3 regions of the Brenneria sp. L3-3C-1 genome follow, and region 1 is predicted to be linked to each of the others. Evidence: riboswitches for the same ligand, from Rfam matches in the RefSeq annotation. Region 1 holds a riboswitch; each other region holds the start of a gene.
The links. Region 1 has a riboswitch for thiamine pyrophosphate ahead of thiC (phosphomethylpyrimidine synthase ThiC). Riboswitches for the same ligand answer to the same signal wherever they lie in the genome.
Positions count from the first base shown of each region.

Region 2: linked by a shared signal. The riboswitch ahead of thiM (hydroxyethylthiazole kinase) and the one ahead of thiC (phosphomethylpyrimidine synthase ThiC) in region 1 are both predicted to bind thiamine pyrophosphate.
Region 3: linked by a shared signal. The riboswitch ahead of thiB (thiamine ABC transporter substrate binding subunit) and the one ahead of thiC (phosphomethylpyrimidine synthase ThiC) in region 1 are both predicted to bind thiamine pyrophosphate.

Region 1 is NZ_JAEMHF010000018.1:4,650-14,997, reverse strand. It holds gene JG725_RS19910 (PLP-dependent aminotransferase family protein) at 1-454, shown strand, start outside; gene thiH (2-iminoacetate synthase ThiH) at 656-1,786, opposite strand; gene JG725_RS19900 (thiazole synthase) at 1,783-2,568, opposite strand; gene thiS (sulfur carrier protein ThiS) at 2,570-2,770, opposite strand; gene JG725_RS19890 (HesA/MoeB/ThiF family protein) at 2,767-3,546, opposite strand; gene thiE (thiamine phosphate synthase) at 3,548-4,198, opposite strand; gene thiC (phosphomethylpyrimidine synthase ThiC) at 4,195-6,144, opposite strand; TPP riboswitch at 6,256-6,397, opposite strand; gene rsd (sigma D regulator) at 6,537-6,998, opposite strand; partial or broken gene nudC (NAD(+) diphosphatase) at 7,103-7,876, shown strand; gene hemE (uroporphyrinogen decarboxylase) at 7,942-9,006, shown strand; gene nfi (deoxyribonuclease V) at 9,022-9,696, shown strand; gene JG725_RS19855 (YjaG family protein) at 9,797-10,348, shown strand, end outside.
Region 2 is NZ_JAEMHF010000015.1:11,303-21,650, reverse strand. It holds gene yegS (lipid kinase YegS) at 1-837, shown strand, start outside; gene psiE (phosphate-starvation-inducible protein PsiE) at 885-1,292, opposite strand; gene thiD (bifunctional hydroxymethylpyrimidine kinase/phosphomethylpyrimidine kinase) at 1,474-2,277, opposite strand; gene thiM (hydroxyethylthiazole kinase) at 2,274-3,068, opposite strand; TPP riboswitch at 3,102-3,193, opposite strand; gene cybB (cytochrome b561) at 3,518-4,072, shown strand; gene JG725_RS19300 (FadR/GntR family transcriptional regulator) at 4,316-5,059, shown strand; gene JG725_RS19295 (ABC transporter substrate-binding protein) at 5,141-6,652, shown strand; gene JG725_RS19290 (ABC transporter permease) at 6,731-7,678, shown strand; gene JG725_RS19285 (ABC transporter permease) at 7,675-8,547, shown strand; gene JG725_RS19280 (gamma-glutamyltransferase family protein) at 8,569-10,348, shown strand, end outside.
Region 3 is NZ_JAEMHF010000006.1:129,167-139,514, reverse strand. It holds gene leuC (3-isopropylmalate dehydratase large subunit) at 1-291, shown strand, start outside; gene leuD (3-isopropylmalate dehydratase small subunit) at 305-907, shown strand; gene JG725_RS13385 (sugar-binding transcriptional regulator) at 1,409-2,368, shown strand; partial or broken gene JG725_RS13380 (sorbitol-6-phosphate dehydrogenase subunit) at 2,464-3,072, shown strand; partial or broken gene JG725_RS13375 (zinc-binding dehydrogenase) at 3,050-3,781, shown strand; gene JG725_RS13370 (shikimate 5-dehydrogenase) at 3,847-4,680, shown strand; gene sgrT (glucose uptake inhibitor SgrT) at 4,921-5,085, opposite strand; gene sgrR (HTH-type transcriptional regulator SgrR) at 5,176-6,834, shown strand; TPP riboswitch at 6,872-6,980, shown strand; gene thiB (thiamine ABC transporter substrate binding subunit) at 7,061-8,047, shown strand; gene thiP (thiamine/thiamine pyrophosphate ABC transporter permease ThiP) at 8,023-9,633, shown strand; gene thiQ (thiamine ABC transporter ATP-binding protein ThiQ) at 9,617-10,264, shown strand.

The DNA of each region.
Region 1 (10,348 bases):
TTGGATAGCGCCGGGCCGTTACCTTGAGCGCGTTGTTCATACTAAATATACCGGTACTGGCTATACGGTTTCACATACGCAGTTGGCGGTCGCCGAGTTTATCCGCCAGGGCCACTATCAGCCCCATCTACGACGTATGCGTATGCAGTATAAGTGTAATCTTGACGTATTTACCTGCTGGCTGCGCCACTATTTCCCCTGCGGTATTTGCGTCAGTCGTCCGCAGGGGGGATTTCTGGTGTGGATTGAGCTGCCGGAGTCTTTTGACTCGTTGCGGCTCAACCGCGAGGTGCGTAAGTCAGGTATGCAGATTGCCGCCGGATCGTTATTTTCGGCCTCGGGGAAATACCGCAACTGTCTAAGGCTTAACTATGCCCTGCCGTTCACTGATGAAATGGGCAGAGGACTGCGTATCCTGGGGGAAACGGTTAGCCAAATGATGCGCGAGTCTTAATACCCTTTTGGTCGAGGAGGGGCCGATACGGTTAAGGATAAAACCCGTATCGGCCGGTTGGTAAGCAGAGCGGCAAACGCTCTGGTCAGCGACATGCCGACGCCGCTACTTTACCCATTGGTATTCATCGCGGCGACAGGGCAGTTTGCGTTTTGCGAAGCCTCGTCGAGAGAGGTTTCCCTAATGTGTAACCGTCATTGCTTATTGCGATCGTCTTCCCAGATAGTCATCCCAGTCTTTCCATACCGGCTGTAACCCGGCCTGAACAATCGCCTGCGCCACCTCTTCCGGCCGACGTGCGTCATGAGGGATGAACTGTTCCAACTCAGGATGGTTATCCGCATAACCGCCCGGCTGGGTTTTGGAGAAGGCGCTGACATTGTTAATTGCGATTGGGATGGCGTGGTCGCGAAAGAAAGGCGATTCGCGGGTGGACAGCGATAGCTCAATGTCCGGCGATAGCAGTCTGAAAGCGCAAATCACCTGCATCAGTTGCGTTTCATCCATGATGGACGCGGGTTCTATGCCGCCGGCGCAGGGGCGCAGACGCGGGAATGAAACGGAATAGCGGCTTTGCCAGTAGGTTTGTTGCAGGTGCAGCAAATGTTCCGCCACCATATAACAGTCTGTGCGCCAACTGTCTGACAGGCCGATTAACGCGCCTAGCCCGATCTTGTCGATCCCGGCGCGGCCAAGACGATCCGGCGTGGTCAGCCGCCAGTGAAAATCCTGCTTTTGTCCGCGTAAATGATGGTGTTGATAGGTCGCCGGATGATAGGTCTCCTGATAGACCATTACGCCATCCAGGCCCAGCGTTTTCAGTTCGGCATACTCTTCCTGCGCCAGCGGCTGGACTTCCATCATCAGCGAACTGAAGTGTGGGCGGATCAGCGGAAAAACGCGGCGAAAATAGTCCATGCCCACTTTGCGCTGATGCTCGCCGGTCACCAGCAACAAATGATCGAAGCCCAGCGCCTTGATCGCCGCGCATTCGCGCAGGATCTCATTGTCATCCAGCGTTTTGCGCTTGATGTGGTTACTCATTGAGAAACCGCAGTAGGTACAGTCGTTTGAACACAGGTTGGAAAGGTACAGCGGCACATAAAAGCTCACCGTGTTGCCGAAGCGCTGACGGGTAAGCTGTTGCGCCCGCTGCGCGAGCGGTTCCAGATAAGGGGCGGCGGCGGGGGAGATTAGCGCCATAAAATCTTCCCGATCGGGCCGCGCCGCGGAGAGTGCTTGCTCAACATCCCGAGCGGTTTTGCTGTTGATCCGCAGAGTGAGGTCGTCCCAGTCGAGCCGCTCCCAGACGGTTTGAAAGTCGGTTGTCATCCGCGTGCTCCTTCCGTTTGCGGGCGCAGGAAGCCGGTCAGCGGGCTGGTGGCGCTGGCGATGTACTGCTTGCTGCCCAGCCCGGCTTGATTAGCCAGCACGCCCGCCTCGACTGCCTCTTTGAAAGCCTGCGCCATTTTTATCGGATCGCGGGCAACCGCGATAGCGGTGTTGACCAGCACGGCATCCGCGCCCATTTCCAGCGCTTCTGTCGCGTGGCTGGGGGCGCCGATGCCTGCATCGATCACCACCGGAACATGCGATTGTTCGATAATAATGCGTAAGAAATCCCGGGTTTGCAGCCCCTGGTTAGAACCTATCGGCGCGCCCAGCGGCATCACGGCGGCGCATCCCGCTTCCTCTAGTCGCTTACAAAGCACCGGATCCGCGCCGCAATAAGGCAGGACGACGAATCCGTCTTTGACCAGTCGTTCGGCGGCTTTCAGCGTTTCAATCGGATCGGGCAGCAGGTATTTCATATCCGGATGAATTTCCAGCTTCACCCAATGGGTGTCTAACGCCTCACGCGCCAGCCGGGCGGCGAAGATGGCTTCATCCGCCGTTTTTGCCCCCGAGGTATTCGGCAACAGTTTGATGCCGAGCTGACGTAAGGGCGACAGGAGCGCGTCGTTGCCTCCTTTCAAATCCACCCGTTTCATCGCCAGGGTGACCAGTCGGGAACCGGATGCCCGAATGGCCTGGAGCATAAGGTCAGGGGTGGCGAATTTTCCGGTGCCGGTGAGCAGCCGGGATGTAAACGTGGTATCGGCAATGTGTAGCATGTCATCCTCCCGCGATTGCCTGAAAAAGCAAAATATCATCACCGTCCTGAACCTGATGATGAATCCAGGTATCGCGCGGGATAATGGTTTGATTGATGGCCAGAGCAGTGCCGGGTTGTAGCCGATTTAACTGCGTCAGCAGCGTTTCTACCGTCACTGCATCAGCAAGCTCGACGGTCTGGTCGTTCAGCGTAATCTTCATGCGACTGCTCCACAGACCGGACAATGGGCGGCGCGCGTAAGCTGAAGGGTGGCCCAGCTCTGTTGTTTCCCGTCAAACAGCCGCAGTTTGCCGCTTAACGCCGAAGGCAACCCCGCCAGCAGTTTGAGCGTTTCCAGCGCCTGTAAAGTGCCAATGACCCCGACGACCGGGCCGAGTACGCCGGCGGTACGGCAATTGCGTTGCGGCTCCGTGGCCTCGGGATACAGACAGGCGTAACAGCCGTGGCGATAGGGCGGCGTCAGCACCAGCAACTGCCCGCTGAAACCCACGGCGCTGCCGCTGATTAACGGTTTGCCCGCGTTGATACAGGCGGCGTTAACCGCATGGCGCGTTTCCATATTGTCGCTGCAATCCAGCACCACATCGGCCTGGCTGACGGCATGGCGCAGCGCCGCGCCCGTCAGCCTTTCCGTCAGAGCGATATACTCCGTCTGAGGATTTAGCGCCTGTAACTGTTGCTGCGCCAGCACGGCTTTAGGCTTGCTGGTATCGCTGGTGCGATAGAGGATCTGTCTTTGCAGGTTGCTGATATGCAGCGTGTCATCGTCTGCCAGCAACAGCGTTCCCACGCCCGCCGCGGCCAGATACATTGACGCGGGGGAGCCCAGGCCGCCTAAACCCACCAGCAACACGCTGGCGGATTTAAGTTTTTCCTGGCCTTGCGGGCCAATATCCTCCAGCAGTAACTGGCGGCTGTAGCGCAGAAATTCCCGGTCGCTCAGGCCGCCGTTTTTCGCTTTATGATTGTCGGGCATCTCATTCCTCCTGTCCTTCGATCATCGTGAGCAGCGTCGCCGTCGCCTGGCGCCAGTCCGGCGCTTGGGTTATCGCGCTGACCACGGCAATGCCGCCCACGCCTGTCGTCAACACCGCAGGCACGTTATCAATGCCGATCCCGCCGATGGCGACCGTGGGGAAACGATCCTGAAGGGCGGAAATATGCCTTGTCAGTTCGGCCAGTCCCTGCGGGGCGGACGGCATCGCTTTGGTTTGCGTGGGGAAAATGTGTCCTAAGGCGATATAGGAGGGGTTAACCGCTACCGCGCGCGCCAGTTCATGGTCATCGTGAGTGGAGACGCCGAGACGCAGACCGGCCCGTTTGATGGCCGCGAGGTCGGCCGTGTCCAGATCTTCCTGTCCCAGATGAACGCCATAGGCCTGATGTTTCACCGCCAGGCGCCAGTAGTCATTGATAAACAGCCGCGCCTGATAGTCGCGACCTAACGCGATGGCCTGAATGACATCATTTTCAACCTGCTCATCGGGCAGGTCTTTAATGCGTAGCTGGATAGTTTTTACCCCCACGCTTAGCAGACGTTCAATCCACGCCACGCTGTCCACCACCGGATAGAGACCAAGCCGATGCGCGGTAGGGGCAAAAGGCGTAGCGGTCTGAGGCTCGGTCATTTGTTGTCCTCCGTTTGCAGGCTGGCGGCGCTGTGGTACAACTCGCCGCCGAGTGAACGGAATGCTTCCGACATCTGCGCCATGCCGATTTCAATCGGCTGCGCTTCGGCCTCCTGTTTTGCCGCGTAATCACGTACTTCCTGCGAGATCTTCATTGAGCAGAACTTCGGTCCGCACATGGAGCAGAAATGCGCCACTTTGCCGGACTCCTGCGGCAGCGTTTCATCGTGATAGGCGCGCGCCGTTGCGGGATCGAGCGCCAGATTGAACTGATCTTCCCAGCGGAACTCAAAACGCGCTTTTGACATGGCGTTATCGCGGATCTGCGCCCCCGGATGGCCTTTAGCCAGATCGGCCGCGTGGGCGGCGATTTTGTAGGTAATCAACCCCTGCTTGACGTCTTCTTTGTTAGGCAGCCCGAGGTGCTCTTTCGGCGTGACGTAACACAGCATGGCGCAGCCAAACCAGCCGATCATCGCCGCGCCGATCCCGGAGGTGAAGTGATCGTAACCGGGCGCGATATCGGTGGTCAGCGGGCCAAGCGTATAGAACGGCGCTTCATGGCAGTGTTCCAGCTCTTCGGTCATATTGCGGCGGATCATCTGCATCGGCACGTGGCCGGGGCCTTCGATCATCACCTGAACATCGTATTCCCAGGCAATTTTGGTCAGTTCGCCCAGCGTATGCAGTTCGGCGAACTGCGCTTCATCGTTGGCGTCCTGAATGGAGCCGGGACGCAGGCCGTCGCCTAGCGATAACGCCACGTCATAGGCGGCGCAGATTTCACAGATTTCGCGAAAGTGTTCATACAGGAAGCTTTCTTTATGATGCGACAGGCACCACTTCGCCATGATCGAACCGCCGCGCGACACAATACCGGTCAGCCGTTTGGCGGTCATGGGCACATAGCGCAGCAGCACGCCGGCATGGATGGTGAAGTAATCCACGCCTTGTTCGGCCTGCTCCAGCAGGGTATCGCGGAACATTTCCCAGTTCAGGTTTTCCGCCACGCCGTTGACTTTTTCCAGCGCCTGATAGATGGGAACCGTACCAATCGGCACCGGGCTGTTGCGCAGGATCCACTCGCGGGTTTCGTGAATATAACGCCCGGTGGACAGGTCCATCACGGTGTCGGCGCCCCAACGGGTGGACCACACCAGTTTTTCCACTTCTTCTTCGATGGAGGAGGTGACGGCGGAGTTGCCGATATTGGCGTTAACCTTCACCAGAAAATTACGGCCGATAATCATCGGTTCGGATTCAGGGTGGTTAATGTTGGACGGAATAATGGCGCGCCCGGCCGCCACTTCCTGGCGTACAAACTCCGGGGTAATGTTTTGCGGCAGGTTAGCGCCAAAGCTTTGCCCCGGGTGTTGTTGACGCAACACTTCGCCACGGATGCGTTCGCGCCCCATATTCTCGCGGATGGCGATAAATTCCATTTCCGGCGTAACGATACCCTGACGGGCGTAATGCAACTGGGTCACGCGTTTTCCGGCCTTGGCGCGCAGGGGACGAGGCAAATGCTCGAATCGGAGGTGGTCGAGGCCGGCATCGGCCAGACGTTGTTGCGTGAAGTCGGAACTGACGCCGGGCAGCGCTTCTGTATCGTTCCGTTCGGCAATCCAACCTGCCCTTAACTTCGCCAGGCCGACTCGGACATCGGGTTGCGACGCCGGATCGCCGTAAGGCCCCGCCGTATCATAAACCGGAATGGGTTCGTTGGGTTCATATTGGGGGGTGTCCTTGCCGCCGCCGATTAAGGTCGGGCTGAGCTGAATTTCACGCATGGGAACACGGATATCCTCACGTGGTCCTTCGAGATAAATGCGTCGGGAGTTAGGGAAGGCCATTCCTTGTAAATTATCAATAAATTGCTGCGCGGCGGCACGCAGTTCACGACGGCCGGTTTTAGGGGCAATAGGAGATAATGGTTCTGTAGACATAGCAAGTTCCTGTGATGCGTAAAGGGAAAATTGCTTGTCTGGAGTTCGGAGGGAGTAATAACAAAATTGATGCCATGAAAGTTAACGCATAGACGATGTCCAGGTTTCATCAGGCACATTACTCTTGTTCCCTTCGCAGGTATTAACCCGATCAGGTTCCGCGGATCCCGAATTAACGGTCTCAGCCTGCGCATCGCCATTTCCGGTTAAAACCTGGAAAATGGCAACGCGCTAGGCACTCCGACAAGATAGCCCTAGAATTAATGGGCTGATTACAACGATGACACTGTATGACGACAATGCGAGTATGTCAAAGTCAGGAACGCCTATCTGTGAAAGTAAGCCGCCACCCGAACATTAAAACGATGACTTTACTGAGAATAAAAAACAGATTAATGATCAAAAATCAGCCGAATCACCTTGTCTTCCAGCGAGAAGCGTTCAGCCAGGGTTTCCCCAACGCTGGACAACGCCTGCTGGAATTCAATGCAGTTATCATGATCGATGGCGGCCGCCAGATGGCTGTCGTACGATGCCATAATCCGCTGGGTATTGTGGGTTAAGGCCTGCTCGCACTGGCTGAAAAATGCCTGCTTCTGTTCGCTGAGCTCTCCCGCTTCGCGCAGCATCCGTTCATAGACGTGGAAATGGCCGATCGACAGGTAATCGACCAGCTTTTGGCAAAAGTCATCCAACGCGTCTTCATCCAGCAGAGAGTGTGTTTCTTTATTGGGCTTGATGCCAACCAGCCGGTAGTAAGCAATCAGCAGTTGCTTACGCGCTTGTAGCCATTGGTCGATTAACGCATTATTGCCACCGACGAGTTCAGTCAGGCTTTGTAACTGATTTAGCATTGTTAGCTCCGTGAATGGTAAAAAATAACCGGAATTTATGAAAGTTATCTCATCACCCAGAATGGTAAAATGCCAGTGAAGTGACAGTGGGGCAATAGAAAGATATGGAACAAACGCTAAAAGGTGACGAAACCGGATGGTGGGTTATCAGTCACGCAAATCAAATATGGCTCCCTGAGGGAGAGTTGCCGCAGGGAACGGCGGCAAATTGGTTATTGCAGGGGCAGGCCGCACAGCAAATCGGCGAGTGGCTGGGGCAGCCCGTGTGGTTAGTCTGCCAGAATCGGGAAGCCGGAATGGCGTCCGTCCGTCAGCTTATCGATCACGAAGTCGGGCTGTTTCAAATGGCGGGACGGGGCGTACAACTGGCGGAGTTTTACCGTGCTCACCGATATTGTGGCTATTGCGGTCATGAAATGGTGCGGAGTAAAACTGAGCTGGCCTGCCTGTGCCGTCATTGCAAGGAGCGTTATTATCCGCAGATCGCCCCCTGTATTATCGTGGCGATCCGGCGGGGTAATGAAATTCTGCTGGCGCAGCACAACCGCCACCGTGGAAATATGTATACGGTACTGGCCGGGTTTGTTGAAGTGGGCGAAACGCTGGAACAGACGGTATCCCGTGAAGTGATGGAAGAAAGCCGTATTCAGATCAAGAACCTGCGTTACATCAGTTCCCAACCCTGGCCTTTCCCGCACTCGTTGATGATGGCCTTTATGGCGGATTACGCCAGGGGCGATATTCAACACGATCCGAAAGAGTTGCGGGACGCCGCCTGGTTTCGCTACGACCGGTTGCCGTTGTTACCGCCGCCGGGGACGGTCGCTCGCCGTTTGATCGAGGATACGGTGGCGTTGTGCCGTGCTTATGATGAGAGCGGCGATGAACATGTTACCATCCACTGCGATAATGATAAGCATCCTAATGCTGAAAGGAAAATGACATGACCGATCTGAAAAACGATCGCTATTTGCGTGCTTTGCTACGTCAGCCTGTTGATGTGACGCCCGTATGGATGATGCGTCAGGCGGGGCGCTACCTGCCGGAATACAAGGCGACCCGCGCACAGGCCGGCGATTTCATGGCGCTGTGTAAAAACGCGGAACTGGCCTGCGAAGTCACGCTGCAACCTTTACGGCGCTACGATCTTGATGCGGCGATCCTGTTTTCAGACATCCTGACCATTCCCGATGCGATGGGGCTGGGGCTCTATTTTGAAGCCGGCGAAGGCCCGCGTTTCCAGTTTCCCATCACCAGCCACGCCGATGTCGTGAAGTTGGCGGTTCCCGATCCGGAACAAGAACTGGCTTACGTCATGAATGCCGTACGCACCATCCGCAAAAGCCTTGCCGGCGCTGTGCCGCTGATTGGCTTTTCGGGCAGCCCGTGGACGCTGGCGACCTATATGGTGGAAGGCGGCAGCAGCAAAGCGTTCACCCTCATTAAAAAGATGATGTTCGCAGAGCCGAAAACACTGCATTTACTGCTGGATAAGCTGGCCGACAGCGTTATCCTTTATCTGAACGCGCAGATCCGCGCTGGCGCTCAGGCGGTCATGGTGTTTGATACCTGGGGCGGTGTGCTGAGCGGCCGGGATTATCGCGAATTCTCCCTGCATTACCTGCATAAAATCGTCGACGGTTTACAGCGTGAGAACGAAGGCCGCCGGGTTCCCGTCACGCTGTTCACCAAAGGCGGCGGACAGTGGCTGGAAGCGATGGCGGAAACCGGTTGCGACGCGCTGGGACTGGACTGGACCGCCGATATTGCCGATGCCCGCCGCCGCGTCGGCGACAAAGTCGCGCTACAGGGAAACATGGATCCGTCCATGCTTTATGCATCCCCCGTGCGGATTGAACAGGAAGTAGCGTCCATTCTGGCGGGATTCGGCCAGGGCGACGGGCATGTGTTTAATCTGGGGCACGGCATTCATCAGGATGTGCCGCCAGAGCATGTCGGCGCCTTTGTAGAGGCCGTGCATGCGTTATCCCGTATGTACCACCAGTAGCCGACAGGAGGACGCGTGATTGATACTCTGCGGTTGCGTGAGGAGCAACTGGCCCGCGCTTCGGAAATTATTCGCTATGACGATCTTCCTTTCGAACAGCCGGATTTCATTGCCGGCGCGGATGTGGGGTTTGAACAAGAAGGGACGATTACCCGCGCGGCTATCGCCGTTATGCGCTATCCCTCGCTGGAATTGGTAGAGTATAAAATTGCGCGGGTCGACACGACGATGCCATACATTCCCGGGTTTCTCTCCTTTCGGGAGTGTCCGGGCCTGACTGCCGCCTGGCAGATGCTTGAGCACAAGCCGGATTTGTTATTTGTCGACGGACATGGTATCTCACATCCGCGTCGGCTTGGCGTCGCCAGTCATTTCGGTCTATTGGTGAATGTGCCGACGATTGGCGTGGCGAAAAGCCGTTTATGTGGGCGTTTCGAGCACCTGTCCGCCGAGGTGGGCAGTCAGCAGCCGCTGCTGGATAAAGGTGAACAGATTGGCTGGGTATGGCGCAGCAAGGCGCGCTGCAACCCGTTGTTCGTGGCGACAGGCCACCGGATCGGTATGGATAGCGCATTGCTGTGGGTAAAGCGCTGTATGCGCGGTTATCGTCTGCCCGAACCTACGCGCTGGGCCGATGCGGTAGCCTCTGGACGGCCTGCGTTTCAGCGCTGGCAGCAACAAATGTTGTGAGCGCTCCGGTTATAAAAACTTTAAGAATTCAGGCATAGGGCGCAGCGGCAATTTCAGGTACACTGCCGCCCATTGCCTCTAAATGAGCATAAAATAAAAGATGTTACGTAATCCAATTCATTTGCGTTTGGAAAAGCTCGGAAGCTGGCAGCATGTCACGTTTATGGCATGCCTCTGCGAACGTATGTATCCCAATTATCATGAATTCTGTCAGCAAACCGGGTTTGGCGATGCCATGGTTTATCGCCGCATTCTCGATCTGGTTTGGGAAACGCTGGTGGTCAAAGATGCAAAAGTCAATTTTGATAGCCAACTGGAAAAATTAGAAGAGGCAATTCCTGCTTCTGATGACTATGATATTTATGGTGTCTACCCGGCGATTGACGCCTGTATTGCTTTAGGCGAGCTGATCCACTCCCGCTTAAGCGGTGAAACGCTGGAGCATGCGATCGCCATCAGCGAAGCGTCGATTCGCACGGTCGCCATGTTGGAAATGACGCAGGCAGGTAGAGAAATGACCGATGATGAGTTGAAAGTACTGCCTGCAATTGAAGAGGAATGGGACATCCAATGGGAGATTTTTCGCCTGTTGGCTGCCTGTGAAGAGCGTGACATCGAATTGATTAAGGGACTCCGCGCCGATCTGCGTGAG
Region 2 (10,348 bases), on a different contig from region 1:
CGTCAGGCAGTCGAGCAGTTACGTCAGGACGGATACGTACTGCATGTCAGAGTGACCTGGGAGTTTGGTGATGCGCGGCGCTATGTAGAAGAAGCGGTGCGGTTAAAAGTCGGCAATATCATCGCCGCCGGAGGCGACGGCACCATCAATGAAGTGGCCGGCACGTTGGCGGTTCAACCTGAGGCGATGCGCCCGTGTCTGGGCATTATTCCGCTGGGCACCGCCAATGATTTCGCCACCAGCTGTCAGATTCCGGTTGAAATTCACCGTGCGCTGACGCTGGCCATCAAAGGCAGGCCGACCGCCATTGATTTAGCCGTCGTCAATAACGAACACTATTTCATCAACATGGCGACCGGCGGATTCGCTACCCGCATTACCACAGAAACCCCGGCAAAAATGAAAGCCGCGCTGGGCGGCGCATCTTATATTCTGCACGCGCTGCTGCGTATGGATATGCTGCAAGCCGAACGCTGTGAAATCCGCGGCCCGGATTTTAGCTGGTCGGGCGATACGCTGGTCATCGCGGTGGGTAACGGCCGCCAGGCCGGCGGCGGTCAACTGCTTTGCCCGGAGGCCTTGGTAAATGACGGCCTGTTGGAACTGAGCGTGTTGTCGGCGCAAGAACTGTTGCCCAATATGTTACAGGCGTGGTTTACCGGCAATAAAAACCAGAATATGATTTCGGCCACTCTGCCCTGGCTGGAAATTACCGCCCCGGACGATATGACGTTCAATCTGGACGGCGAACCGCTGAAGGCAAAACGTTTTCATATCGAAATTGTCCCGGCGGCCATCCAGTGCCGTTTACCGCCGCAGTGCGCGTTACTGGGATGAGTCGGCCCAGCCGGCCCCCTTTAGCAAGGGGAAAGTTGGCGGGTCAGCTATTCGCGCTTCAGACGATTGCTGTTCGCCAGATACAACGTCACCACCAGCAAGAGAATCGAAGCGGCATAAATCAGCGTATCCAGCGGATTTTTGTGATCGACGATAATCAGCCGGATAATCGCCGTGATGCCGATATAAACGAAATAACGCAGCGGGAAATGATAACCCGACTGAAAATACTTCACGATCAACGCAATAAACTCAAAATACAGAAAGTAAATAACGATACTTTCAATCATCTGATAAGACGACTCTTTCTCGCTGGTAATCAACAGCAATTTCGCCAGATGATAGGTTTCCTTCCCCAGAAAGATCACCAGAATGGTGGCCAATATCAGCAATCCAATATTGAGTATCGTCTGGAGTCCGTTTGAAACCTTAATGCTACGTGTTGAACCCGCCATACTCACTCCCTTACGCCCGATAGGCGACCCTAAGGCCCGTTGCCATGTTTTGCTGCCGACAGGTTATCACCCTTATCCCTGATGAGGGAGACAACCTGCTTATTAGTAAGCAAATTTACCGGGCCGACGCCAGCATATCGGCGTCCTTTTCCTCCCTGGCTTTAGACGCCGACAACATGACTCACCACCAGCGATGGAAATGATGTACCGGCCCGATACCCTGCCCCACTTCCAGCGAATCAGCCTGCTGTAATGCCTGTTGCAGATAATCTTTCGCTGCTTTCACCGTGCTCTCCCACGAATCATGTCGCGGCCGCAAAGCGGCCAGCGCGGCGGATAACGTGCACCCGGTGCCGTGCGTATGCCGGGTTTTGACGCGAGGAGAAGTAAAACGGCGCGGCGCGGCGTTTTGGCTGAACAGCCAGTCCGGGCTTTCCTCCTCGCTCAAGTGCCCGCCTTTCATCAACACCGCCTGACACCCCATCGCCAACAGCGCCTCACCCTGCTGGCGCATTTCCCGTTCGTTATCTGCCGGCGCGCAGTCAAGCAGGGCCGCCGCTTCCGGTAGATTGGGGGTAATGATGGAGACCCGCGGCAACAGTAAACGGCGGATCGACGCCACCGCATCAGGCGACAACAGCGGATCGCCGCTTTTCGCCAGCATTACCGTATCCAGCACCACATAAGGCACTGCGTAATGACCTAAACGCTCGGCCACCGCCTCGACAATATCAGCCTGCGCCAACATCCCAATCTTGGCGCTGTCGATACGCACATCGCTCAATACCGAATCCAGTTGAGCCGTCACAAACGCCGGTTCAATCCGGTAGACCGACTGAACGCCCCGCGTATTTTGCGCCACCAGCGCGGTAATCACCGTAGTGCCGTAGGCTTCCAGCGCCGAGAACGTTTTCAGGTCGGCCTGAATTCCCGCCCCGCCGCTGGGATCGGTGCCGGCAATCGTTAACGCATTGATTCGCTTCATGCCAGATCCTCCGCGCGCAGATGATAGAGTTGGTCAAGAAACGCGGGGATAAAACTACCCGGCCCCTGAGACTGTCTTGATGCCTGTTCGCCCGCTCGCGACATCACACGGCAGGCCGTCGCCACATGCTGTAGCCGGTCGCCGTTCAGCGCGCAGAAAGCGGCAACCACGGCGGATAAGGCACAGCCGGTTCCCACCACGCGGGTCATGATGCTATCCCCGCCGCTAATCGCCCAGTCACGCTCACCATCCGTGACGTAGTCCACCTCGCCGGTGACCGCAACCACCGTAGCGATACGGCGCGCCAGCTCACGCGCCGCCGACAGCGCCGTAAACGAATCATTGGTGCTGTCCACGCCTCGCCCCTGCGTATTCAGCCCGGACAACGCCATAATTTCTGACGCATTACCGCGGATGGCCGCCGGTTTAAGCCGCAGCAGTTCACGGGCAAATTCAGTACGAAACGTCAGTCCGCCAACCGCAACCGGATCGAGCACCCACGGCGTCCCCGCCTGATTGGCGCTATTCACGGCCGCCAACATGGCCTTTGCGCGATCGCGCTCCAGCGTGCCGACGTTAATCAGCAGCGCATCGGCCAACGCGCTGAACTGTGCGGCTTCCGCGGGATCCACGACCATTGCCGGAGAGGCGCCTAACGCCAGTAAGACATTCGCCGTAAATGACTGTACGACATCGTTGGTCAGGCAGTGTACTAAAGGAGACGACACATAAAATTGCGTCAGCGACGCCGCCGCATGAGCAGCGGGTAAAGCGACAGGTTGAACGTTCATGATCCCCCCAACCGGCGAAGAAGACGGCAACCGGTCGGCGTACCGTGACTTCCCTCCGCTGGCATTATCCAGTTCAGGTAATACGGGTAATTTCTCAGCCCCAACGGGCACCCCGAGTCATTGATATCAAAATATTAACGCGCACAGACGGCACGGCCATCTGTCAGACACAGTATGTCCAACAAAGCGGGAAACAACAATCCATCCCCGGAGGCTTTTTTCGCCATCAGGCTGTTTTAGCCGCCCAGACAGGCAGCTACCTATCCACCGCTTCCCGCCAGAAACTAACAAATAACCGGGTAAATACCGGTAAAAAACAGGTGTACTCACCAGCGGGCAACCCCCCAATAAGTTTCTTAATCATTAAATTAATGTAAATGTTTTGGTTTCCCCCAGAAACAACAGGGTATTGTGATAGCGTTCACAGACTTTTAGAGATATTTGGAAGCATGAAAAAATCGGATCGTTTTTCGAATGTTCAAATAGCACTGCACTGGGGAGTATTTCTCCTGGTTATCGTCACCTATGCCACGATAGAGTTGCGTGGTCTGGCCCCGAGGGGATCGCTGGCCCGTCAGATTGTTATAGGCGCGCATTTCAGTTGCGGCTTTGCCATTTTGTTGTTGATGGTCGCCAGGCTGATTTATAAATTTACCCATCCGGCGCCAGCCATTGTGCCGCCGCCGGCCCTCTGGCAGCGTTACCTTGCCAACCTGTCACATTTTCTAATCTATGCGCTTTTTCTGGTCTTGCCGGTGCTGGGGTTATTATCACGCTATCTGCGCGGCAACGACTGGGCTATTTTTGGCATTGGTATGCCGGTCGCGTCGCCCGCCAATATCGAACTGGCGCGAAGCTTGATCGATCTTCACGAAACGCTGGCCCCGCTGGGATATTGGCTGATCGGATTACATGCGGCGGCAGCGTTGTTCCACCATTATTTCTTACGTGACAATACGTTGCTAAGAATGATGCCGGCCAAAAAAGATCGCTCCGCCACATAACCGTTTTGTTCGTCCGATATCCGCCAGGGCAACCTCGGCGGATACAAACCACGCCACTCGCTCCCTAATCCCGGAATGCAACCGCCGCCCCGACTACCGCTGGGTTTCCGCGATCTTTGCTTTCAATCCTTAACCGCGCGTTCTCCGTGTCTCCCCACCCACTCGTCCCGCCGTTATCAAAACGTCTTGACTTGATTGTCACAACATGATTTCTTTGAACCAATTTCAGATTGGAACGAACCAATGAATAAAACGTTAGAAAAAAAAGCGACAGAGAATTCAAATTACGCGCTGGAGCGACTGCGCGAACTGCTGAGCGAGAGCGCCATTGAACCCGATGGGAAACTGCCGACGGAGCGGGCGCTTTCGGAACGCTGGGGCGTTGGCCGTCGAGAAGTGCGGCGAGCGCTGGAGGTTGTCGAAGCGGAAGGACTGATCTGGCGCAAGCAGGGGGCCGGCACGTTTCTCGGCCAGCGGCCGGACAGTTGGGGGGCGCATGCGGCAAACCTGGTCGAAGGAACCAATTTCATGGAAATCATGGAGGTAAGGCTGCGTATCGAACCGCAACTGGCGCAACTGGCGGCGCTGCGCGCCAAACCGAGCGACATTGAACGCATGCGCGCACTCCGGGACAAGATTTACCAGCGTACCGACGCCGACTGGCGCGAACTGTGGGATGGTTCACTCCATCGCCTGATTGCGCAAAGCGCCGGCAACCAGCTTTTTCTGTCACTGTTCGACGTCGTCAACAGTGTTCGACAAGATCCGGCCTGGCAGGCGATACGCGAGCGGGCGCGCAAACAGAGCACGTCTCCCATGGACTCGCACAGCCACCATACCGAGATCATTGAAGCTATCGCCGCACGCGACCCGCAACGGGCCGGCGAAGCGATGCGCCAGCATCTGCTGATCCTTGAGGAACGATTAATACGCCAGACGTCGATAGGCTATTTCGTTCCGGCGACTCAGGGAGACGCAGCAAGCTGAGAAATTCAGCAGGCCCTGCCTGCCATGATGACAACAACGCCGGAAACTCGGCCAGCAGCAACCGACCAGAGGAATGACAACATGAACCGATTAACGCGACAAACCGGGCTCTTGCTGGCCGGTACTTTGATGGCATCCACGGCGTTTTCAGCGGAATTGCGAATTGGCTTGCAGGACGACGCCGACGTACTCGACCCCGCCCAGTCCCGCACTTTCGTCGGGCGTATCGTTTATACCAGCCTGTGCGACAAGCTGGTTGATGTCGACAACACCTTGTCGATCGTGCCTCAGTTGGCGACCAAATGGGAATGGGGCGCGGACGGCGGCACGCTGGTCATGGATCTGCGCGAAGGGGTGGTGTTCCACGACGGCACGCCTTTCAACGCCGAGGCGGCCGTCTATAATATCGAACGTTACCAGACGATGCCGGAATCACGCCGCAAGAGCGAACTGGCATCCGTCTCCAAGGTTGAGGCGACCGGCGAATACCAGATCACATTCACCCTCACCAACCCGGACGCCAGCCTGCTGGCCCAGCTATCGGATCGCGCCGGCATGATGATTTCGCCCAAAGCCGGCAAGGAGCTGGGCGCCAATTTCGGATCTAACCCGGTTTGCTCCGGCGCCTTCAAGTTTGTTCAGCGCATTCAGCAGGATCGCATCGTACTGGAGAAGTTCGCCGACTACTGGAATGCCGACAATATCTTTATCGACAAGGTGACTTTCCTCCCTATTCCGGATACCACGGTACGCCTCGCCAACCTGCAATCCGGCGATCTCGATCTTGCCGAACGCATTTCCGCATCCGACACCGCCGCCGTGCAGAGAAACGCCAATCTGGTTTATGGCAAAGTCGTGGGGCCGGGCTACATGGCGATGTATGTCAACATCGGCAACGGCCCGCGGGCGGATAACCCTTTCGGCAAGGATAAGCGTCTGCGGCAGGCGTTTTCGCTTTCCATCGATCGTGAAGCCATCAATCAGGTGGTATTTGAGGGAACCGCCTTAGCCGGCAACCAGCCGTGGCCGTCAACCAGCCCGTGGTACAACAAAGATATCCCGGTGTCGGCCCGCGATGTGCCGAAAGCTAAAGCACTGATGAAAGAAGCCGGTTTCGAAAAATACGATATCGAACTTCAGCATGCCAACAACACCACGCAAACGCAGATGATGCAGGTTGTTCAGTCGATGGCGGCCGAAGCGGGCTTTAACGTCAGGCTGAAGGCCACCGAGTTCGCCACCCTGCTGGCCGAGCAGACGGCGGGGAATTATGTGCTGTCGCGTTCCGACTGGTCCGGCCGGCCCGATCCGGACGGCAATATCCACCAGTTCGTCACCTGCCAGGGCGGCATCAACGACGCCAAATATTGCAACCCGGAAGTCGACAAACTGCTTAATGAAGCGCGCGCTTCGACGGACAACGCCGTGCGCAAGGCGAAATACGATGCCGCGACCCGCATACTGAATGACGATCTGCCGATCATCTATCTCGGTCATCAGTCCTATCTTTATGCCTACGCCAAAAGCATCGCCGGCTTCACGCCGTCGGCTGACGGCATGATCCGCCTGACGGGCGTCAGGAAAGGCAACTAAGCCCGCCCTGTCAACATCCCGGGGCGCGCCTGATGCCCCGGATATCCGGTCGACGTATTGCAATGAGGACTCGCTTTCATGCACATCTATATCGGCAAACGGCTGCTGGTAGCCATACCGACGCTGTTGATCATCTCCATTTTCGTCTTTTCGCTGCAAAAGCTGCTGCCGGGGGATCCGATCCTGGCGATGGCGGGCGAAGAGCGCGATCCGGCGGTCGTTGAATTACTGCGCGAAAAATACCGCATGAACGATCCCTTGGTTTATCAATATTTCTACTGGCTCGGCGACGTCGTCCAGGGTGATTTCGGCGTTTCGCTGCGCACCAATCAGCCGGTGCTGGAGCTGATTGGCGAAAAACTGCCGGTGACGATTCAACTGGCGGTGATGTCGATGTTCTTCGCGCTGATTATCGGCGTACCGATCGGTATTCTGGCGGCGATTAAGCAGAATACGGCGATAGATTACCTCGCTAACATCCTGGCGTTGTCCGGCCTGTCAGTGCCCAATTTTTGGCTCGGCATCATGCTGATCCTGCTGGTTTCCGTGCAGTTGGGGTGGTTGCCCGCCTCGGGCTACGAATCGGTGTTCGTCGATCCGCTGCGTTCGCTACAGACCACCATCATGCCCGCCTTCGTACTCGGCACGGCGCTGGCGGCGACGCTAATGCGCCACACCCGCTCGGCGATGCTGTCGGTGCTGAAATCGGATTATATCCGCACGGCGCGCGCCAAAGGACTCTCCAATCGGGAAGTGGTGCTCAGCCACGCTTTCCGCAATGCGCTGTCCCCGGTCATTACGCTGACCGCGCTGCTGTTTGGCGAACTGCTGGCCGGGGCGGTGCTGACCGAGCAAATCTTCACCATTCCCGGTTTCGGCAAACTGATCGTCGATGCGGTGTTTAACCGCGACTATGCGGTGGTTCAGGGCGTGGTGCTCTGCACCGCGGTGGGCTTTATTTTCATGAATCTGCTGGCCGACGTGGTTGCCGTTCTGCTTAATCCGCGGATGAGGAGCGCGCTATGAGCGTTTCCGAACCGCAATTGGCCGCGCCGCAGGCCGCGCGGGAGAATCGCGCCTGGAAGAAGATGAAGCGCAATCGCAGCTCGATTGCCGGACTGATCATCATCGTTTTTTTCACCCTGCTGGCGCTACTGGCGCCCGTTCTGCCGCTGGCCGATCCTTATGCCACCAGTTGGAGCGCGATCCGCCAGGCGCCCTCCGCCGCCCATTGGTTCGGCACCGACGATATCGGCCGCGATATGCTCTCGCGCATGGTCTGGGGCGCACAGGCCTCGCTGATGGCCGGCGTGATCTCGGTCGCCATCGCCGTGCTGACCGGCGTGCCGTTGGGCCTGCTTTCCGGTTATTTCGGCGGCTGGCTCGATCAAACGATCTCGCGTATCACCGAAGCGTTTCTCGCTATGCCTTTCCTTATCATGGCGATTGCGCTTGCCGCCTTTCTGGGGCCGAGCCTGACCAACGCCATGATCGCCATCGGCCTCTCCGCCATGCCGATCTTCGTGCGCCTGACGCGTTCACAGGTGCTGGCGGTGAAAACCGAAGACTATATCGAAGGGGCGCGATCCATCGGCCTGGGCCACGGCGATATCCTGCTGCGTTACATTCTGCCTAATATCCTGCCGCCGATTATCGTACAGGCGACGCTGACGGTGGCGACCGCCATTATCGCCGAGGCCAGCCTTTCTTTCCTCGGTCTCGGTCAGCAGGCGCCCGCCGCCAGTTGGGGTTCCATGCTCAATGTCGCCAAGAATTTCCTGACGCAGGCGCCCTGGATGGCGATGTGGCCGGGCGTGGCGATTTTTCTGGTGGTTATCGGCTTCAATCTGCTTGGCGATGGTCTGCGCGATGCGCTCGATCCGCGCGAAAATTAAACAAGACAAAAGGATATCGTAATGAACGCTTTTACCACACGTCCCGAAATCCTGGGCACATTCGGCGTCGTAACCTCCACCCACTGGATTGCCTCGGCGGTCGGCATGAGCATACTGGAAAAAGGCGGCAATGCCTTTGATGCCGCTGTGGCGACGGGCTTTGTGCTACAGGTCGTCGAACCGCATCTGAACGGCCCCGGCGGCGATATGCCCGCCATCCTGTATTCCAGCAAGAAAAACAAGGTAGAAGTCATCTGCGCGCAGGGAACGGCGCCGGCGGGCGCCACCATCGAGCATTATACCGCCGAAGGTCTCGATCTGATCCCCGGCGATGGCCTGCTTGCCACCGTGATCCCCGGCGCTTTTGACGGCTGGATGCTGATGCTGCGCGATTACGGCACCATGACGGTGCGCGAGGTGCTGGAGCCGGCCATCCACTACCTGGAAAACGGCCATCCGATGCTGCCGCGCGTCGCCGCCACCATTAACGAACTGGCCGAATTCTTCCGGACGGAGTGGCCGACTTCCTATGACACCTGGTTGCCGGGCGGCGTGGCGCCGGCCGCGCAGTCGAACTTCAAGAACCCGGTTCTGGCCGCGACCTGGCGGCGGATCATTAGTGAAGCTGAAGCGCGGCCGGGCCGCGAGGCGGGCATTGAGGCGGCGCGAGACGCCTTTTACCGCGGCTTTGTCGCCGAGGCGATCGACGACTACTTACGCACGGCCGAGGTCATGGATGCCAGCGGCCGGCGCCACAAGGGGGTATTGACCGCCGGGGATATGGCCAACTGGCGCGCGACCATCGAAGAACCCACCACCTACGACTATCACGGCTGGACTATCGCCAAAACCGGCGCCTGGGGACAAGGACCGGTTCTGCTGCAATCGCTGGCGTTGTTAAAGGGCATCGATATCGGCGCGATGGATCCGGTTGGGGTCGAATTCGTCCACACCGTGGTGGAGGCCATGAAGCTCGCCTATGCGGATCGCGAGGTCTATTACGGCGATCCCCAATTCGCGTCGGTGCCGATGCAAACCTTGCTTGCTGATGATTATAACCAGGCGCGCCGCAGGCTGATTACCGCACAGGCGTCGATGGATCTGCGCCCGGGCCGGGTATCCGGCTATGAGGCGCAGTACGATCTGACTATGCAGATGCTCGCCGCGATGCGCGCCCGCGGCTCCGTTTACGAGCCCACCATGTCGCACCTCACCGAGAAACGCGGCGACACCGTGCATATCGATGTGATCGATCGCCAGGGCAACATGGTGTCGGTCACGCCGTCGGGTGGCTGGCTGCAATCGTCGCCCGTCATCCCCGGGCTGGGTTTCTGCCTCAATTCCCGCGCCCAGATGTTCTGGCTGAAACCCGGTCTGCCCACCTCGCTGGCCCCCGGCAAGCGTCCGCGCACCACCCTCACCCCGTCGCTGGCCCTGTATCTGGGCAAACCGACGCTGGCCTTCGGCACCCCGGGCGGCGACCAGCAGGATCAGTGGCAACTGTCGTTCTTCCTGCGTTACGCGCATTTTGGCATCAACCTGCAACAGGCGATTGACCTGCCGCTGTTCCATACCACGCATTTCCCGGGTTCGTTCTATCCGCGTACCCGCCAGCCGGGCCATCTGATGATCGAAAGCAGCATCGGTGAAGCGACCCTGTCGGCGCTGAAAGCCCGGGGCCACGATATTTCAGTGGCCGATCCGTGGACGGTGGGGCGCTTGACCGCGGCCCGCCGCGATGCCGACGGCCTGTTGCGCGCCGCCGCCACCCCCCGCCTGATGCAGGCATACGCTATCGGAA
Region 3 (10,348 bases), on a different contig from region 1:
GTACAGGCCATCGTGGTGCCAGGTTCCGGTCCGGTCAAAACCATGGCCGAGCTGGAAGGGCTGGATAAGGTATTTATCGAAGCCGGCTTTGAATGGCGCTTACCCGGCTGTTCCATGTGCCTGGCGATGAACAACGACCGTCTGAATCCCGGCGAACGCTGCGCGTCCACCAGCAACCGTAATTTTGAAGGCCGTCAGGGCCGTGCCGGGCGCACGCATCTGGTCAGTCCGGCAATGGCCGCCGCCGCCGCCGTCACCGGCCGTTTTGCCGATATTCGCGAGTTGAATTAAGAGAGAAACCGACATGACTAAATTTATCCAACATACCGGTCTAGTGGTTCCTCTGGATGCCGCTAACGTTGATACCGACGCGATTATTCCCAAGCAGTTTCTGCAAAAGGTGACGCGTACCGGTTTCGGTCAGCACCTGTTCAACGACTGGCGTTTTCTGGACGAGTCCGGTCAGCAGCCCAACCCTGATTTTGTGCTGAATAAGCCTCGCTATAAGGGCGCCAGCATCCTGCTGGCACGGGAAAACTTCGGCTGTGGTTCTTCACGCGAACATGCGCCGTGGGCGCTGACCGATTACGGTTTCAAAGTGGTGATTGCACCGAGCTTTGCCGATATTTTTTACGGTAACTCGTTCAACAACCAATTGCTGCCCGTTACGCTCAGCGAAACGGATATTGATACGTTGTTTAAGCTGGTCGACAGTCAGGAAGGCATCACTTTCACGGTCGATCTGGGAAACCAGACCGTGCTGGCAGGCGATATCAGCTATCCGTTTGAAATCGACAGCTTCCGCCGTCACTGCATGATCAACGGGCTGGACAGCATCGGTCTGACGTTGCAGCACGAAGCATCCATTGCCGATTACGAAAAGAATCAACCCTCGTTTCTGCGTTAATCGCCCGGTTATATGCCGATAACACGTTAAGTGCGCTATCGGTGTGATACAACATCACCAAAACCCAGCGTTTTTTTACAAAAACGTTGGGTTTTTTAATTGGCATTATTCCTGGCGTTTAAGTTTGGAGTGATACAGGTATCACCAAGTCGTTATCAAATTCGGCTTCATCTACTCCCTACACCATTTATTCTTTTTTGCACAAATGTGCAATCCTTCTATTTATGTACAAATATAAAACTGTGACATGCTGCTGATTTCCGCTCACTCGTGCAAAATAAATCGGATATAACAAAAGTAAGTTCTATCAAGGATATAGCCTTTAATGCACAACTGTGCATTATTTTATGCTTAAAAAACGCAACTAAACGATGATTAACACCAATAAACGCACGATTATTACCGGGCCGCATTTTGACAAGGGTACATGAAAATGATTATATCAGGCCAGGACTAGATTAATCTCATTTGCACATTTGTGCAGGAACACTGGGGTAATAAATGACTAATAACGATGAACTGCGTTTACTTATCAAAGTTGCCCAGATGTATTATGAGCAAGATCTGACACAATCACAGATCGCTAAATCACTCGGTATTTATCGCACTACCATTAGTCGGATGCTGAAAAAAATCCGCCAGCAGGGCATCGTAACCATTGCCATTAATTACCAGTTCAATGAAACCTTGCTATTGGAACAGCAGTTAAAAAAACGTTTCGAGCTAAAAGAAGCCATCATCTCCCCACTCAATGCCGAGTCGCCGATGCAGGAGCAACTCGACAGCATGGGTTCGCTATGCGCCAACTTCCTCAATAGCATTATTGAAGACCGCGATGTGATTGGTTTCTCCTGGGGCAGTGCGTTATCGGCCGTCGTAGAACAAATGGCCGAAGGCTGCGGCAAAAAAAACGTCACCTGCGTGCCGATGGTCGGTGGCCCTTCCGGCAAACTGGAAAGCCGTTACCACGTCAATACCATCGTTTACACCGCGGCAAGCAAGATGCACGCGGAATCAAAACTTATTGATTTCCCAGCCATCCTTGAACAAAAAATGATTCGCGACGGGATTATGGAATCACAGCATTACCTTTCTATTTCAGAATATTGGAACAAGTTGGACATTGCCGTTTTTGGCATCGGCTCACCCAACATTAGCGGACACTCTGTCTGGCGAGCCTTTTATGGTAACGATGTCATTGAACACTTTAATACCGCACTGGTCGCAGGGGATATTTGCTCCCGCTTTTATGACGCGACCGGAAACAGCGTAGAAACGTATTTTTCCGAAAAAACCATTAATATTACGCTGGATAAAATTAAACGCGCCAATTATGCCATTGGCGTAGCACATTCTTATGAGAAGCTGTCCGGTATTATCGGCGCCATTAACGGCGGCTATATTAATTGTCTGGTGACGACCAAGGATACTGCGGAAAAATTGCTGGCGATGACCCCATAGCCTAATAACAGGAAAATACGTTTAAAAAAATGGTTATCCACCATTTACGGCCTCCCCTTGCCCAAAAACAGCCAACCAACAATGAGGAGAAAAATATGCAGGACTGGTTAAATATCAAAAATAAAGTGATCGTCGTTACCGGGGGCGCATCCGGTATCGGCAAAGCGATTGTGGAAGAATTGCTGGCAAATGGCGCACAGGTGCAATTGGCTGACATCAATGCCGTTGAAGGAGAATTACCGCACCACTCGAAATTGCAGTTTATCAAAACCGATATTACCGATCGTTATAGCGTCGCCGCTATGGTCAATCATACGCTGGAAACCCATGGACGTATTGATGCGCTAGTGAATAATACCGGTATAAATCTACCACGACTGCTGGTCGATCCCGCGCAGGAAGACGGCCATTATGAACTCAATGACGACGCCTTCGAGAAGATGGTCAACGTCAACCAGAAAGGCGTGTATCTGATGTCGCAAGCGGTGGCGAGAATCATGGTGAAACAGAGCCGCGGCGTCATCGTCAATATCTCGTCGGAAAGCGGACTGGAAGGATCCGAAGGCCAGAGTTGCTACGCAGCAACTAAAGCCGCCATGTACAGCTTTACCCGATCCTGGGCTAAAGAGCTGGGTAAGCACGGTATTCGTGTGGTCGGTGTCGCACCGGGCATTCTGGAAAAAACCGGGAGGAAATCTGCTGATTCTGGGGGGCACAGGGCCAATGGGACTGCTGGCGATCGACTATGCGCTGCACGGCCCGATCCAGCCACGGCGTCTGGTGGTAACCGATCGTCATGAAGAAAAAATCCGTTATGCCGAACATCTGTATCCCGCCGATAATGATACACAGGTGAACTACATTAACGTGAAAACCTTAACGGACCAGCGCAGTTATCTGCTTGGCTTGACCGAGGGCGCAGGCTATGACGATATCTTCGTCTTCGTGCCGTCTGAAGAATTGGTCACCCTCGCCTCCTCACTGCTGGCGCCGGACGGCTGTATGAATTTCTTCGCCGGGCCGCAGGACAAATCATTCAGCGCGCCCATTAACTTTTACGATATGCACTACGCCTTTACCCATTATGTCGGCACATCCGGCGGCAATACCGAAGATATGCGTACCGCGGTGCGACTGATTGAGGACAAAAAGATCGATGTCAGCAAAGTTGTTTCTCATATACTTGGTCTGAATGCTGCGGCAGAAACCACACTGAACCTTCCACAAATCATTGGCGGAAAAAAGATGGTCTATACCGGGAAATCGCTTCCGTTGCTTAGCCTGGGTACGTTAACGCAGGAACCACAGGAAACGGAATTTACCCGCAAGTTGCAAAGGTTGCTGCGTGAAAATAACGGCCTGTGGTCAAAGGCCGCGGAAGATTTTGTGCTTAATCAGGCACCGGCCATCTGAATCCGCTGCTATTGGGCGTAGGCTGAAAGACGTAGATTCCTGTAAATGTACTAAGGATAATCCTCATGGGTCATGAAATTAACAAAGATACTCAACTGTGCATGTCATTGTCGGGACGTCCCGGCAATTTCGGTACCCGTTTCCATAACTACCTGTATCAAGAACTGGGCCTGAATTTTATCTACAAGGCCTTTACCACCAAGGATATACAGGCGGCGGTAGGCGGCGTGCGAGCATTAGGGATCCGCGGTTGCGCCGTTTCCATGCCGTTCAAAGAGATTTGTATCCCTTTTTTAGACCAGTTGGATACCTCCGCCGCAGTTATTGAATCGGTAAACACCATCGTCAATGACGACGGTTTCCTTCGAGCCTACAACACCGACTATATCGCCATCGCAAAACTATTGGATCAATACCAGGTGTCGCCAGCGACAACCTTTGCTCTACGCGGCAGCGGCGGCATGGCAAAGGCGGTCACCGCGGCGCTGCACGATGCGGGATTCAAAAATGGATATCTCATTGCCCGTAACGAGGCTTCAGGCAAAGCGCTGGCGTCACAGTATGGTTATACATGGCAACCCGAGGTGGGTGATTTACCCGCGGAGATGATAATAAACGTGACGCCTATCGGTATGGCAGGGGGCGCTGAATCCGAACAGTTGGCGTTTGAACCCGCCATCATTGATGCTGCGAAAATCGTGTTCGACGTGGTGGCTTTGCCAGCGGAAACCCCTTTGATCCGTTACGGACGGCAAAAAGGCAAGCAGGTGATTACCGGTGCGGAAGTGATCGTGCTACAGGCGCTGGAACAGTTTGTATTATACACCGGCGTACGTCCAACCGACGATCAGCTCACCCGAGCCGCAGCCTATGCGCGTGGGGAAGACGTTATCAAGTAGGGCGGCGGGATTGCTGTCGATTCCGCCATAACTTCGTTGGTTTGGCGCTACCGTTGCGTAATACCCCGCATCAAGACAAGTTAAGCAACTGTAGCGGTTGCTTAACGACAGCAGCGAATTGGACGCGTATTGCCGCTGACGGAGTTTTATTGAATAAGCATAAAAAAAGCCAGCGGAAAGTTTCGCTGGCTGGTGAAATGCACCATTACTCAGAATTTTTCAGTTGTCCGTGCCGTGCCGCTATATCCAGTGACGGTATTCCTCTTCAGACATTTCCGCTATTTGCCACTGGGTCGCCTGTTGCAATAACGCTATCCGCTGCTGAGCAGACATCCAACGCAGCCATTTCGCCTGACACGTCGAGAGATAGACCTGATAAAACCGATACAATGTTGAGATTGTCATAAGTCACCTCCACGCTTTCATTATGGGAAAGTATCGACGTAATATAGGGAAAGATAAATTGATGACTTTAGCGTGTGGAGTTCCTCTTTTATGTCTTCCAATCGTCTGCAACAGCAGTTCATCCGCCTATGGCAACGCTTTCAGGGACAGACAACAGAAACGACGCTACAAGAACTGGCGGGCGTATTAAGTTGCTCACGTCGCCATATCCGCTCACTGCTGGGCGCCATGCAGCAGCAGGGCTGGCTTATCTGGCAGGCGGAAGCGGGGCGCGGAAAACGATCGCTGCTCACCTTTATCTACACCGGGCTGGCGCTGCAACAGCAGCGGGCTGAAGACTTGCTGGAGCAGGATCGCATCGATCAACTGGTACAACTGGTGGGTGATAAAGAAACCGTGCGCCAAATGCTGCTGGCGCATCTGGGCCGCAGTTTCCGGCAAGGGAAACATATTCTGCGTATTCTTTATTATCGTCCGCTGCGTAATCTGTTGCCGGGTTCAGCCCTCCGGCGCTCGGAAATGCACATTGCCCGGCAAATTTTCAGCGGACTGACTAATATAAATGAGGAAAATGGGGAACTAAAACCCGATTTGGCGCATCACTGGCAAAGGCTGGAACCGCTGCGCTGGCGATTCTATTTACGCCCTTCCATTCGTTTTCACCACGGGCGGGAACTGACGATGGACGATGTCATCAGTTCGCTTACCCGGCTGACCACCATGCCATTGTTTGCCCATATCGAAAAAGTCACCTCGCCAATGCCTTTTGTGATTGATGTGCAACTGAGCAGCGCCGATTATTGGCTACCGTGGCTGCTTGGCAGCGTGCCGGCCATGATCCTGCCGCAGGAATGGCAAACCCTCCCCGATTTTGCCAGACGCCCCATCGGCACCGGCCCATACGCGGTGGTGTACAATAACAACAGTCAACTGAAGATAAGCGCCTTTGACGACTATTTCGGTTACCGGGCGCTGATTGATGAAGTCAATATCTGGGTACTCCCCGATGCCTCAGATGAGGTGCCGGTCTCGGTACAGCTCCAGTCGGATGACTCCGCCTATGACAAGCAGGAAAGCCGAATGGAAGAAGGCTGCTATTTTCTGCTGTTTGATCAGCGTTCTCCGCTCGCCGCTAAACCGGAAATTCGCCGCTGGCTCTGGCAAATCCTCAATCCTATCGCCTTGCTCAGCCGTGCCGGTACCCCTCATCAGCGAGACTGGTCACCCGCCTACAGCCTGCTGCCGCGCTGGCATCACCATCAGCAGGGCGAGCCGTTGCCGATGCCCCCGGGACTTAGGCAAATCACGCTGACGTTTTATCAGGAGCACCCCGAATACCAGATATTGAGTGACATCATGTCCAGACTGCTGGCGGAGCATGGCGTGAAACTGCATGTTCAAACCGTCAGCTACGAGTCTTGGTATCAGGGCGACGCCGAGAGCGATATCTGGCTCAGTAGCGCCAACTGCTACTTGCCGTTGGAGTTTTCGCTGTTCGCCATGCTGTACGAACTGCCGCTGCTGCAACACTGCCTGAGCGAAGATCTGCATTATGATGCTAGCCTGTGGCGCAGCAAAGCGCTGCCAATGGCGGAGTGGTGCGAAAAACTGGTCAGCAGCGGTCAGATGCACCCACTGCTGCATCATTGGCTGCAACTTCAGGGACAACGCAGTATGCGAGGTGTCCGCATGAACACTCTCGGCTGGTTTGACTTCAAATCCGCCTGGTTCGCGCCGCCGGAAAACTGAGAACCTTTCGCTACCCGCCGGAACGCTCTACAATAGGCCGTTCTCAACGGGGTGCGGAAAACGTTTGACGCGTTTTTTCGCTGAGAAAACACCCGTCGAACCTGATCCGGCTAATACCGGCGAAGGGATTTGAGAGTGTTCTCCGCTGACTCAAAGTCCTTTGCCACCCCATGATCCTCAGGAGTGCAAAGTGTTAAATACGTCATTATTAAAACATTCAGCCGCCATGCTGAAAAAAATCCTGCCTTGCCTGCTATTGGTGTCAATACCGGCGTTCGCCAAACCGGCACTTACGATCTATACCTACGACTCTTTCGCCTCTGAATGGGGACCCGGCCCGGTGATCAAAACCGCTTTTGAGAAAGAGTGTGAATGCGAACTGAACTTTGTGGCGCTGGAAGATGGCGCGTCATTGCTGAACCGCCTGCGTATGGAAGGGAAAAACAGCAAAGCGGATATCATTCTGGGGCTGGATAATAACCTGTTGCAGGCGGCGGAACAGACCGGGCTATTTACCCAACATCATATCGACACCACCGCGGCGGTAAATGTCCCCGGCGGCTGGAGCAATACGACGTTTGTTCCCTATGACTACGGCTATTTCGCATTTGTTTACAACCGGGAAAAGCTGAAGAATCCCCCCAAAAGCCTGCACGAACTGATCGACAGCACTGAGCCGTGGAAAGTGATCTATCAGGATCCGCGCACCAGTACCCCGGGCCTGGGTCTGCTGCTGTGGATGCAGCAAGTGTACGGCGAGCAGGCGCCCCAGGCGTGGCAGAAACTGGCGAAAAAAACCGTTACCGTCACGAAAGGCTGGAGTGAAGCCTATGGTTTGTTCCTGAAAGGCGAGGCCGATTTGGTGCTGAGCTACACCACCTCGCCGGCCTATCACCTCATTGAAGAGAAAAACGACCACTACGCCGCCGCAAACTTCAGCGAAGGGCATTACCTGCAAGTTGAGGTCGCCGGGCAACTTGCCGCCAGCAAAAACCCAGAACTGGCAAAACGTTTTATGCAGTTTATCCTGACCCCGACGTTCCAGCAGGCAATCCCCACCACCAACTGGATGTATCCGGTGATCAAGACCGATCTGCCGGCGGGCTTCGCCGCCCTTGCCGTACCGGAGAAAGCATTGCAATACAGCGCGCAACAGGTTGCAGAACAGCGGAATAACTGGATCCAGGCATGGCAACGCGCAGTCAGCCGCTGACTGCCGGAAGTCTGTGGCCGGGATTGCTGGCCACCGCGCTGTTAATTTCGGTGGCCGCGCTGGCTTTCGGCGCGCTGTGGCTACAGGCGCCGGAGAACCAGTGGCAAGCCTTATGGCATGACAGCTACCTGTGGCATGTCATCCATTTTACGTTTTGGCAGGCGTTTTTGTCCGCCCTGCTGTCTACCTTGCCGGCGATCTTCCTCGCCCGAGCTCTTTATCGCCGCCGTTTCCCCGGCCATCGCTGGCTATTGCGGCTATGTGCCATGACGCTGGTATTACCGGTGCTGGTGGCGGTTTTCGGCCTGCTGAGCGTGTATGGGAGACAGGGCTGGCTGGCCGCATTACTGGGTTTTCTCGGCCTTCCCTATCCCTTTTCTCCCTACGGCTTGCAGGGCATATTGCTGGCGCATATTTTTTTCAACCTGCCGCTGGCGACCCGCCTGCTGCTACAGTCGCTGGAAGGCATTGCGACGGAACAGCGCCAGTTGGCCGCCCAGTTGGGCATGAACGGCTGGCAGTCTTTTCGGATTGTCGAATGGCCCTGGCTACGCCGACAAATTCCGCCGACGGCGGCCCTGATTTTTATGCTGTGCTTTGCCAGCTTCGCCACCGTTCTATCCCTCGGCGGCGGCCCGCAGGCCACCACCATCGAGCTGGCGATTTATCAGGCCTTAAGCTTTGATTACGATCCGTCGCGCGCCGCGCTGCTGGCGCTGATCCAGATGATTTGCTGCCTGGGGCTGGTTCTGTTGAGCCAGCGGCTGGGACGTATCTTGCCGGTGGGCAGCACCCGGCAGTTGGCGTGGCGTAATCCGCAGGACAGCCTGTTCAGCCGGGTATGCGACAGCCTACTGATTGGCGCGGCGCTGTTATTGATCGTGCCGCCGCTGCTGGCCGTGGTCATAGACGGCGTCAACCGCTCGCTGTTCACCGTATTGCAGCAGCCCACGCTATGGAAAACGCTGTTCACTTCGTTACGTATTGCGTTGGCCGCCGGCGTTATCTGCATCATCCTGACCATGATGCTGTTATGGAGCAGCCGGGAACTGAAGTTGCGCCAGAAGCCGCTATACGGTCAGTTGATGAATCTGAGCGGCATGCTGATCCTCGCCATGCCCGGTATCGTGCTGGCAACCGGTTTTTTCCTGTTGCTCAACAATACCGTGGGATTACCTGAATCTCCTTATGGACTGGTGGTGATGACCAACGCGCTGATGGCGATCCCCTATGCGATCAAGGTACTGGAGAACCCAATGATTGATATCGCGGAACGGTATAATCAACTCTGCCTGTCGCTGGATATCCGGGGTTGGCGGCGGTTGAAAATTATTGAGTTACCCGCGTTGAAACAGCCATTGGCTCAGGCGTTGGCATTTGCCAGCGTGCTTTCTATCGGTGATTTTGGCGTGATTGCCTTGTTCGGCAATGAGCAGTTCCGCACCTTGCCTTTTTATCTTTATCAGCAGATTGGCGCCTATCGCAGCGCCGATGGCGCCGTTACCGCACTGTTACTGATGTTGCTGTGCTTCACCCTGTTCACTCTGATTGAAAAACTGGCGGATCGTGATGATCTTTCTCGATAAACTGACCTACCTCTACCAGCAGATGCCGATGTGCTTCGACCTCAACGCCCAGCCCGGCGAACGCATTGCCATCCTTGGCCCCAGCGGAGCGGGAAAAAGCACGCTGCTGAACCTGATCGCCGGTTTTTTGCCGGCCGACAGTGGGAAATTGCGGCTGAACGGAGAAGATCATCGCCACACGTCGCCGTCAAAACGTCCGGTTTCCATTCTGTTTCAGGAAAATAATCTGTTTCCGCACCTGAGCATTGAGAAAAATATTGCGCTGGGGCTAAACCCCGGCCTGCGCCTTAATGCCGAACAGCGTGAAACGTTGAGACTGATTGCCGCACAGGTTGGATTAACCGAACTGCTCAGCCGCCTGCCGTCGCAGGTTTCAGGCGGCCAGCGCCAGCGTGCGGCGCTGGCCCGCTGCCTGGTTCGCCACCAGCCCATCCTGCTGCTGGACGAACCGTTCTCCGCGCTCGATCCCGCGTTACGACTGGAAATGCTGCAACTTGTGGAAAAAGTCTGCGATGAACGTCGGATCACGCTGCTGATGGTGTCGCATAATCTGGATGATGCGGAATACATCGCCAACAGGGTCATTACCGTGAACGACGGGCGTATTAGCGACAACCGCGCGCTCAGCTAATCCGTCCGGACATGACGATACCGCCGTCGGCCACGGTATTCAAATAGGGAAAACGCTGGGAAGATGATAGAAGACACGCTATTT